DNA from 2 places in the Micrococcus sp. KRD128 genome. Region 2 is predicted to be linked to the other one. Evidence: predicted binding sites of a transcription regulator. Region 2 holds the regulator's gene; the other holds the start of a gene.
What was found. Region 2 encodes HrcA, which represses chaperone genes, less so after heat shock. Its sites were predicted from a motif close to TTNGCACTCGNNNNNNNCGAGTGCNAA; they were not measured.
Positions count from the first base shown of each region.

Region 1: groL (chaperonin GroEL) is a predicted target of HrcA. The motif match lies at 1,415-1,441, and genes of this name have one in related genera.

Region 1 is NZ_JABFAX010000003.1:104,807-109,092, reverse strand. It holds gene J1M44_RS01575 (DUF3263 domain-containing protein) at 1-265, shown strand, start outside; gene J1M44_RS01570 (LytR C-terminal domain-containing protein) at 269-1,255, shown strand; gene groL (chaperonin GroEL) at 1,575-3,206, shown strand; gene J1M44_RS01560 (DUF4031 domain-containing protein) at 3,317-4,249, opposite strand.
Region 2 is NZ_JABFAX010000016.1:34,177-38,462, reverse strand. It holds gene hemW (radical SAM family heme chaperone HemW) at 1-406, shown strand, start outside; gene J1M44_RS08395 (DUF4870 domain-containing protein) at 422-841, opposite strand; gene J1M44_RS08390 (DUF3097 family protein) at 936-1,796, opposite strand; gene hrcA (heat-inducible transcriptional repressor HrcA) at 1,966-2,979, shown strand; gene dnaJ (molecular chaperone DnaJ) at 3,055-4,188, shown strand; gene J1M44_RS08375 (16S rRNA (uracil(1498)-N(3))-methyltransferase) at 4,185-4,286, shown strand, end outside.

The sequences.
Region 1 (4,286 bases), on a different contig from region 2:
GGACCTGGAGCGTGCGGTCCTGGACCTGGAGGCCGCCACCTGGCGGTACGGCGGGGCCAAGGACCACGCCGTCCGCGAGCGTCTGGGGCTGTCTCCGACCGCCTATTATCAGGTGTTGAACGGATTGCTGGACCGTGAGGCCGCCCTGGCCTACCGACCCCTGCTGGTCACGCGGCTGCTGCGCAGGCGCGGCACCCGCAGCCGGGCCCGGAGGGGACCCGCGGATCCGGCGCCGTCCACGCCCGCTTCCCGCCAGGAGAACTGACCCATGGCCTACCAGCCCGACCGCTTCGACGAGGTCCCCGAGTACACGGACCAGCGCGGCGCGCACCGCGAGTCCTTCGCCGCCGCCGGCGCGACCGCCACGGGCGGGGGTCGCCGCCTGAGCCCGCTGCTCTGGGTGGCCGGCCTCGTCCTGCTCGCCGGCCTGTTCGTGGGCGTCGTCCTGCCGTGGCTCACCGGCGACCGCTCCGCGCCCGTCGCCGCCGAGAGCTCGACGACGGCCCCGGCTGCCGCGCCGTCGACGTCGGCCTCGTCCGTGTCCTCCTCGGCGTCCTCCGCGCCGGCGTCGACTGCATCCGCGTCCGAGTCCGCCACCCCGTCCGAGGACGCGGCGGAGGCGTCCCGCTCCGCGGCCGCGGCCGAGTCCTCGCGGGCGGCGCAGGAGGCGGCCGCCGCCGAGGCCGCCGAGTCGTCCCGTGCCGCCGCCGAGGCACAGGCGTCGGAGGCCTCGCGTTCCGAAGCCGCCGCGCAGTCCGCCGAGGCGTCTCGGTCGGCGGCCGCCCAGGCGGCGGAGTCCTCGCGCGCCGCCGCGTCCCGTTCGGCCGCCGAGGCGTCCCGTTCCGCCGCCGCGGCGGAGGCCTCGCGCTCGCAGGCCGCGGCCGCGTCGAGCTCCCGTGCGGCCGCACAGTCGGCGGCCGCGTCGAGCTCTCGTGCAGCCGCACAGTCCTCGGCTGCGTCGAGCTCCCGTGCGGCCGCGCAGTCCGCGGCCGTGCGCGGCACCCACGTCACCGTGTACAACGCGACCCGCACCCAGGGACTCGCCGCCTCCTACGCGCAGCGGCTCACGAGTGCCGGCTACACCTCGGTGGAGGCGAAGAACTGGAGCGGCTACGGCATCCAGTCCTCCACCGTCCTGTACAACGGCTCGGCCAACAAGGCCGCCGCCGAGGCGGTCGGCAAGGAGCTCGGCTTCCCGGTCATGCAGACCCCGAACCTGCAGGTGAACGGCGTCGCGGTGGTCGTCACCGGCTGATCCGCCCGTCGCGCGGCCGTGCCGGCCGCGCACCGCTCACGGCCCCCGGCGGGGCGCCTCCCGAGGCGCGCTGCCGGGGGCCGTCCGCCGTCGGCGGAAGGGCGGCCTCCCGCACCGCAGACCTTTTGCACTCTCCCGGTGCGAGTGCTCATAATGGGGTTAGCACTCCGAAGGCGCGACTGCCAGCCGTACCCCGGTCGGCCCGGCGCCGTGGAGGAGGACCTGTCCACCGGTGAGGCCCCCAGGGGCCGTCCGTCGCGGGCATCGGCGCGGGTCAGCCACCAGCAGTAGGAAGCCGACGTCCAGAAAGGACCTGCACATGGCCAAGACCATCGCATTCGACGAAGAGGCCCGCCGCGGCCTGGAGAAGGGTCTGAACACCCTGGCCGACGCCGTGAAGGTGACCCTCGGCCCCCGCGGCCGCAACGTGGTGCTGGAGAAGAAGTGGGGCGCCCCCACCATCACCAACGACGGCGTCTCCATCGCCAAGGAGATCGAGCTCGAGGACCCGTACGAGAAGATCGGCGCGGAGCTCGTCAAGGAGGTCGCCAAGAAGACCGACGACGTCGCCGGCGACGGCACCACCACCGCCACCGTGCTGGCCCAGGCGCTGGTCCGCGAGGGCCTGCGCAACGTGGCCGCGGGCGCCGACCCGCTGTCCCTGAAGCGCGGCATCGAGAAGGCCGTGGAGGCCGTCACCTCCGAGCTGCTCTCCGCCTCCCGCGAGATCGAGACCAAGGACCAGATCGCGGCCACCGCCTCGATCTCCGCCGCGGACAAGCAGATCGGCTCCCTCATCGCCGAGGCCCTGGACAAGGTCGGCAAGGAGGGCGTCATCACCGTCGAAGAGTCCAACACCTTCGGCCTCGAGCTCGAGCTCACCGAGGGCATGCGCTTCGACAAGGGCTACATCTCCGGCTACTTCGTGACCGACGCGGACCGCCAGGAGGCCGTCCTCGAGGATCCCTACATCCTCATCGTCAACTCGAAGATCTCCTCCGTGAAGGACATGGTGGCGATCCTCGAGAAGGTCATGCAGTCGGGCAAGCCGCTGCTGATCATCGCCGAGGACGTCGAGGGCGAGGCCCTGGCCACCCTCGTGGTCAACAAGATCCGCGGCACCTTCAAGTCCGTGGCCGTGAAGGCCCCGGGCTTCGGTGACCGCCGCAAGGCCATGCTCGCCGACATCGCCATCCTCACCGGCGGCCAGGTCATCTCCTCCGAGGTGGGCCTGTCCCTGGAGAACGCGACCCTCGACCTGCTGGGCACCGCCCGCAAGGTGGTCATCACCAAGGACGAGACCACCATCGTGGAGGGTGCCGGCGACGCCGAGCAGATCGCCGGCCGCGTGGCCCAGATCCGCTCCGAGATCGAGAACACCGACTCGGACTACGATCGCGAGAAGCTGCAGGAGCGCCTCGCCAAGCTGGCCGGCGGCGTGGCCGTCATCAAGGCAGGCGCGGCCACCGAAGTGGAGCTCAAGGAGCGCAAGCACCGCATCGAGGACGCCGTGCGCAACGCCAAGGCCGCGGTGGAGGAGGGCATCGTCGCCGGCGGCGGCGTGGCCCTGATCCAGGCCGGCGCCAAGGCGTTCGGCGGCCTGCAGCTCGGAGGCGACGAGGCCACCGGTGCGAACATCGTGAAGGTCGCCATCGAGGCCCCGCTGAAGCAGATCGCCTTCAACGCCGGCCTGGAGCCCGGCGTCGTGGCGGACAAGGTCAAGACCCTCGACGACGGCCACGGCCTGAACGCCGCCACCGGCGAGTACGAGGACCTGCTGGCCGCCGGCATCAACGACCCGGTGAAGGTGACCCGCTCGGCCCTGCAGAACGCCGCGTCCATCGCGGGCCTGTTCCTGACCACCGAGGCCGTCGTCGCGGACAAGCCCGAGAAGGCCGCCGCCGGCGCCGAGGGCATGGACCCGATGGGCGGCATGGGCGGCATGATGTGATCAGCCGCTGAGCCGGCCCGACCCGTTCGGGCGCCCAGCCTGCGAGGCCCGTCTCCCCGTCCGGGGAGGCGGGCCTCGCCGCGTCCCGGGCCGGCACCGGGGCGCCCCGCTCAGGCCGACAGCGCGGCTCGTTCCGCCGCCAGATTGCGGCGGGCGGCGGCCTCCCAGCGTGCTCGGCCGGGCGCGGTCCGATACAGCCGCCCGGCGTCCAGCAGGGCGTCCAGCACCGCGCCGCGACCGCGGGCCCAGTCCGCGTCGGACACGTGCGCGTAGTCCCGCCGCACCGCGGCCACGTAGCGGGCGTAGGCCTCGGGGGAGCGGCCGAGGACCTCGAGGTCCGCGTCCGAGAGCACCGCCCCGGCCGCGTCGTGCGGGGCGGGGTCATGGGCCGCGGTGAGCAGCACGAGGCGTGCCACCTCGTCGACGACGTCGGCCGGCACGGCCAGCCGCGGATCGGTGAGCACCTCCCGGGCCAGGGCGGCCGAGTCCGCCTCGTCCTGGCCGGCGGGCGCGGTGGGGTCCCCGGCGTAGACGGCGTCGTGGAACCACGCGGCCAGGCGGACCGCACGCGGATCCGGCCCGGTCTCCGCCCCCGCCCGCTCGAGCAGGTCCACGGACTCGAGCACGGCGAGCAGGTGGGCCGGGTCGTGGTAGTGCCGATGCGGCTCCGCCCAGCGGGCCAGCAGATCGCGTCCCGCCGTCGTCACCGCATCCGGGCTCGCCGCCGTGCCCTCGAACAGCCGCGCCCAGCGCCGGGCGAGGACGACGTCCCGCTTCTCGGCGCGGCTCCGGGCGGGCACGCGCAGCCCCGAGGCGGCGAGCCGACGCACCAGCTCCCGTCCGGTGACGGGCACCGCCCCGCGGGCCACGAGCTCGGCACGTCGGTGCGCGGGCACGTCGTAGTGGTCCCGGTCGAAGGCCCGCTCCGAGAGCCCCGCCGCCCGTGCGAACGCGTGGAGCTCCTCGAGGGAGGTGTCGGAGACGAGGTGGGAGAACACGGTGCCGTGGGCGGGCCACGCGGGCGGGTCGATCAGGACGGTCATGCCCCCACTCTAGGAAGCACGGACCGGGGCGCGGCCA
Region 2 (4,286 bases):
CGCGCGGCACAACGTGGCGTACTGGGAGGACCAGGACTGGTGGGGGATCGGCCCGGGCGCGCACTCGCACCTCGCCGGCGTCCGGTTCTGGAACGCCAAGCACCCCGCCGCCTACGCGCAGCGGCTGGCCACGGGGGTCACCCCCGCCGTGGGCCGCGAGCGGCCCGACGCCGACGCGCGGCGACTCGAGCGCATCATGCTCGCGGTGCGCACGGTGGACGGGCTCCCGACCGCGGAGCTCGTCTCGGAGACGCCGGGGGAGGCCGCACGGATCCGCGGGGCGATCGCCGAACTCATCGCCGCGGGCCTGCTGGACGGGCGTGCCGCCGTCAACGGCAGCATCGTCCCGACGCTCGAGGGGCGGCTGCGCAACGACGCGATCGTCCGGGCTCTGGCCGGCTTCTGACCGGCCGGCCCCGGGTCAGCGCAGGATGCGCAGGTTGAACGGGTACCGGAACGGACGGCCCTTGGACACGTGCGAGGCGCCCATCACGCCGTAGACCGCCATGGCGGCCCACGTGAGCGCGCCGAGGATCGCGAAGATCGGGCCGACCACCGGCAGCAGGGACAGGAAGAAGAACAGGAGCGTGATGAGCGTGGGCGGCCCGGAGAAGTTCAGGGCCTCCCGCGACTCCTGCGAGGTGAACGGGCCGCGGTCGCGGTAGAGCAGCCACACGACCAGGGGGCCGAGCACGCCGAACGCCAAACTGAGGTGGGCCAGCGCCGCGCGGTCACGGTCCTGCTTCGCCGTGAGCGGGGCGCCGCGGCCGCCGGCCGAGACGAGCCAGGCGGGCGGGCCGTGGCCGGTGCGGCCGGCGTCGGGCTGCGCGCGGGTGTTCACGAGGGGCTCCTCCTGGATCGCGGGACCCGCGCGCCGGGGACCGGGCGCAGGGCATGGGCCAGCATAGCGCGGGCGGGCGGTGGCCGCGCCGAGATCAGTGCTCGGGTGCGGCGGTGAGGAAGTCGATGAGCTCCTCCACGCGGCCCAGCAGGGACGGCTCGAGGTCCGCGTACGTGGTGACGTGGGAGAGCAGCCGCTTCCACCCCAGCCCCGTGGCCTCCTTGCTCCCGTGCGGCCAGCCCAGTCCCCGCAGGATCCCCGTCTTCCAGTCCTGCCCCTTCGGCACGACGGGCCACGCGGGGATGCCGAGGACGGAGGGCTTGATGACCTGCCAGACGTCCACGTAGGGGTGGCCGAGGATGAGCACGTTGCCCGCGGCCCCTGGCACGCGCATGGCCTCGGCCGCGAGGCGCTCCTCCTTGGACCCGGTGACGAGGTGGTCCACGAGGATCCCGAGCCGGCGCCGCGGGCCGGGGGCGAACGTGCGGATCGCCCCGGCGAGGTCGTCCACCCCGTGCAGGGGCTCCACGACGATGCCCTCGAGACGCAGATCCTCGCCCCACACCTTCTCCACCAGCTCGGCGTCGTGCACGCCCTCCACCCAGATGCGTGAGGCGCGGGCGGTGCGGGCGCGCGCCCCCTCGACCCGTCGCGAGCCGGAGGCGGTGCGGGCCGGCGCCGCCGGGGCCGCGGCGGCCGGGGGGACCAGGGTCACGGGCTCGCCGTCGATCCAGAAGCCGCCGCCGAGGGGGAAGCCGCGGCGCACGCCGCGGCGGTCCTCCAGGACCACCACGTGCACGCCGCCGGAGCGCTCGATGCCGATCACGGCCCCGGTGAACCCGGAGGCCACGTCCTCGACCACCGTGCCGGGGGCGGCGGGCACATCGGGGACGGTCCGGGTGGGGCGGCGCGTCAGGTCGTCGTGGCCCGCGGGGCCCCAGCTGCTCCAGTCCATGGGAGATCACGGTAGCAACGGGGCGGGCGATCACCGTGAGCGAAGCCGTGCGGACCGGTCGGGCCGTCCCCCGGGTCGGACGGTAGCATTGGCACTTGACCCGCCGGAGTGCCAGTCAGGGGCACCTCCGGGGTCGCCCCGGATCCCGACGGACCAGAGGAGGACCGAGATGTCGGAGCAGCCCCGCCGCCTGCAGGTGCTCCAGGCGATCGTGGAGGACTACGTGGCGCTGCGCGAGCCCGTGGGCTCCAAGGCGCTCGTGGAACGGCACGCCCTGGGCGTGTCCTCCGCGACCGTGCGCAACGACATGGCTGCGCTCGAGGAGGAGGGCCTCATCGTGGCCCCGCACACCTCCGCCGGGCGCGTCCCCACGGACAAGGGCTACCGCGTGTTCGTCGACCGCCTCTCCGAGGTGAAGCCGCTGTCCCCGGCGGAGCGCCGGGCCGTGCGGACCCTGCTGGACCCGGAGACGGACACCGAGCACATGATGGAGTCCACGGTGCGCCTCCTGGCCCAGCTGACCCAGCAGGTCGCCGTCGCGCAGTTCCCCCACGAGGACGGCTCCACGATCCGCCACCTCGAACTGGTCTCCCTCACGCCCACGCGGGTGCTCGTGGTCCTCATCCTGTCCACGGGACGGGTGGACCAGCGGCACGCCGTGCTGGACCGGCCGGTCGACGAGGCGGAGCTGTCCGTGCTCCGCGGCCTCCTGCTGGACGCCCTGCTGGGGCTCGGTCCGGTGTCGGCGGCCACCGTGGTGGACGACGTCGTCACCCGGGTCCGCCCGGAGCACCGGCAGTCCGCCGCCCTCGTGGCCGCGGCCGTCCACGACCTGCTCGAGGCCGGCCGGCAGGACCGCATCGTCCTGGCCGGCACCGCCAACCTGGCCCGCTCCCCGGGGGACTTCGGCGCGTCCATCGGGCCGATCCTGGAGGCGCTCGAGGAGCAGGTGGTGCTGCTGCGCCTGCTCACGGAGATGGAGCAGGACGCCCACGGGGTGTCCGTGCGGATCGGGTCCGAGAACGCCGGATCGCTCGCGGACACCTCGGTGGTCGCGGCCGCCTACGGCCCCGGCGCCGTGGCGAAGGTCGGCGTCATCGGCCCGACCCGGATGGACTATCCGGGCACCATGGCCGCCGTCCGGGCGATCGCCCGCTATCTCTCCCGCATCCTGACCACCTGACGCGCCTCCGCGTGTCCCGGCGGGCCCCGTCCCGCATCGCCCCACGTCCCGCTCTCCCCGAGAGGAATCCCCACCGTGACCGACCACTACGAGACGCTCGGCGTCAGCCGTGACGCCAGCACTGAGGAGATCCGCCGCGCCTACCGCAAGCTCGCGCGCACCCACCACCCGGACGTCAACCCCGACCCGGAGGCGGCCGAGCAGTTCAAGCGCATCTCCCACGCCTACGAGGTGCTCTCGGACGAGGGCCGGCGCCGGGCCTACGACACGACGGGCAATGAGAACGGCCAGGCCGGCTTCCCGGGCGGCTTCGGCGGGGCGGGCGGCTTCGGGGGCTTCGCCGACATCTTCGAGACCTTCATGAACGCCGCCGGCCAGGGCGGCCGCGGCGGCCCCGCCAGCCGCGCCCGCCGCGGCCAGGACGCCCTGGTGACCGCGCGGATCGACCTGCGCGACGCCGTCTTCGGCGGCGAGCAGACGATCGAGCTGGACACGGCCGTGCGCTGCGAGCGGTGCGAGGGCTCATGCTGCGAGCCCGGCACCCAGCCGGAGACCTGCCAGACCTGCCACGGCCACGGCATGATCCAGCGCCCCGTGCGGTCGCTGCTGGGCACCGTCATGGCCACCGAGGCCTGCCCCGCCTGCCAGGGGTTCGGCACCGTCATCCCGACGCCCTGCCACGAGTGCGACGGGCAGGGCCGCGTCCGCACCCGGACGCCGCTGACCCTGCGCATCCCCGCGGGCGTGGACGACGGCACCCGCATCCACCTCGCCGGCCGCGGCGAGGCCGGCCCGGGCGGCGGCCCGAACGGCGACCTCTACGTGGAGATCGCGGTCCGCCCGGACGAGACCTTCCGCCGCGAGGGCGACCACCTGGCCACCACCGTGACCGTCCCCATGGCCGCCGCGGCCCTGGGGACCACCGTCACGCTGGACACCCTGGACGGCAAGCAGTCCGTCAGCCTGGACCCGGGCGTGCAGTCCGGTCACGTCGAGGTCCTCCACGGCCTGGGCGTCGGCCGCCTGCGCGGGCAGGGCCGTGGTGACCTCAAGGTGGACGTGGTGGTCACCACGCCCACCGACCTGGACGACGAGCAGCGCCAGCTCCTGGAGCGCCTGGCCGAGGTGCGCGGCGAGGAGGTCGTGCACGGCGCACCCCAGGCCAGGGGCATGTTCGCCCGGCTGCGGGAGAACCTGAGGAACCTGTGACCGCCCCCCTGTTCCACCTCGAGCCGGGGGCCCTGGCCGGCGCGAGCGCCGGCGTGGAGGTCGTCTTCGGTGGCCCCGAGGCCCGCCACGCCGCCGCG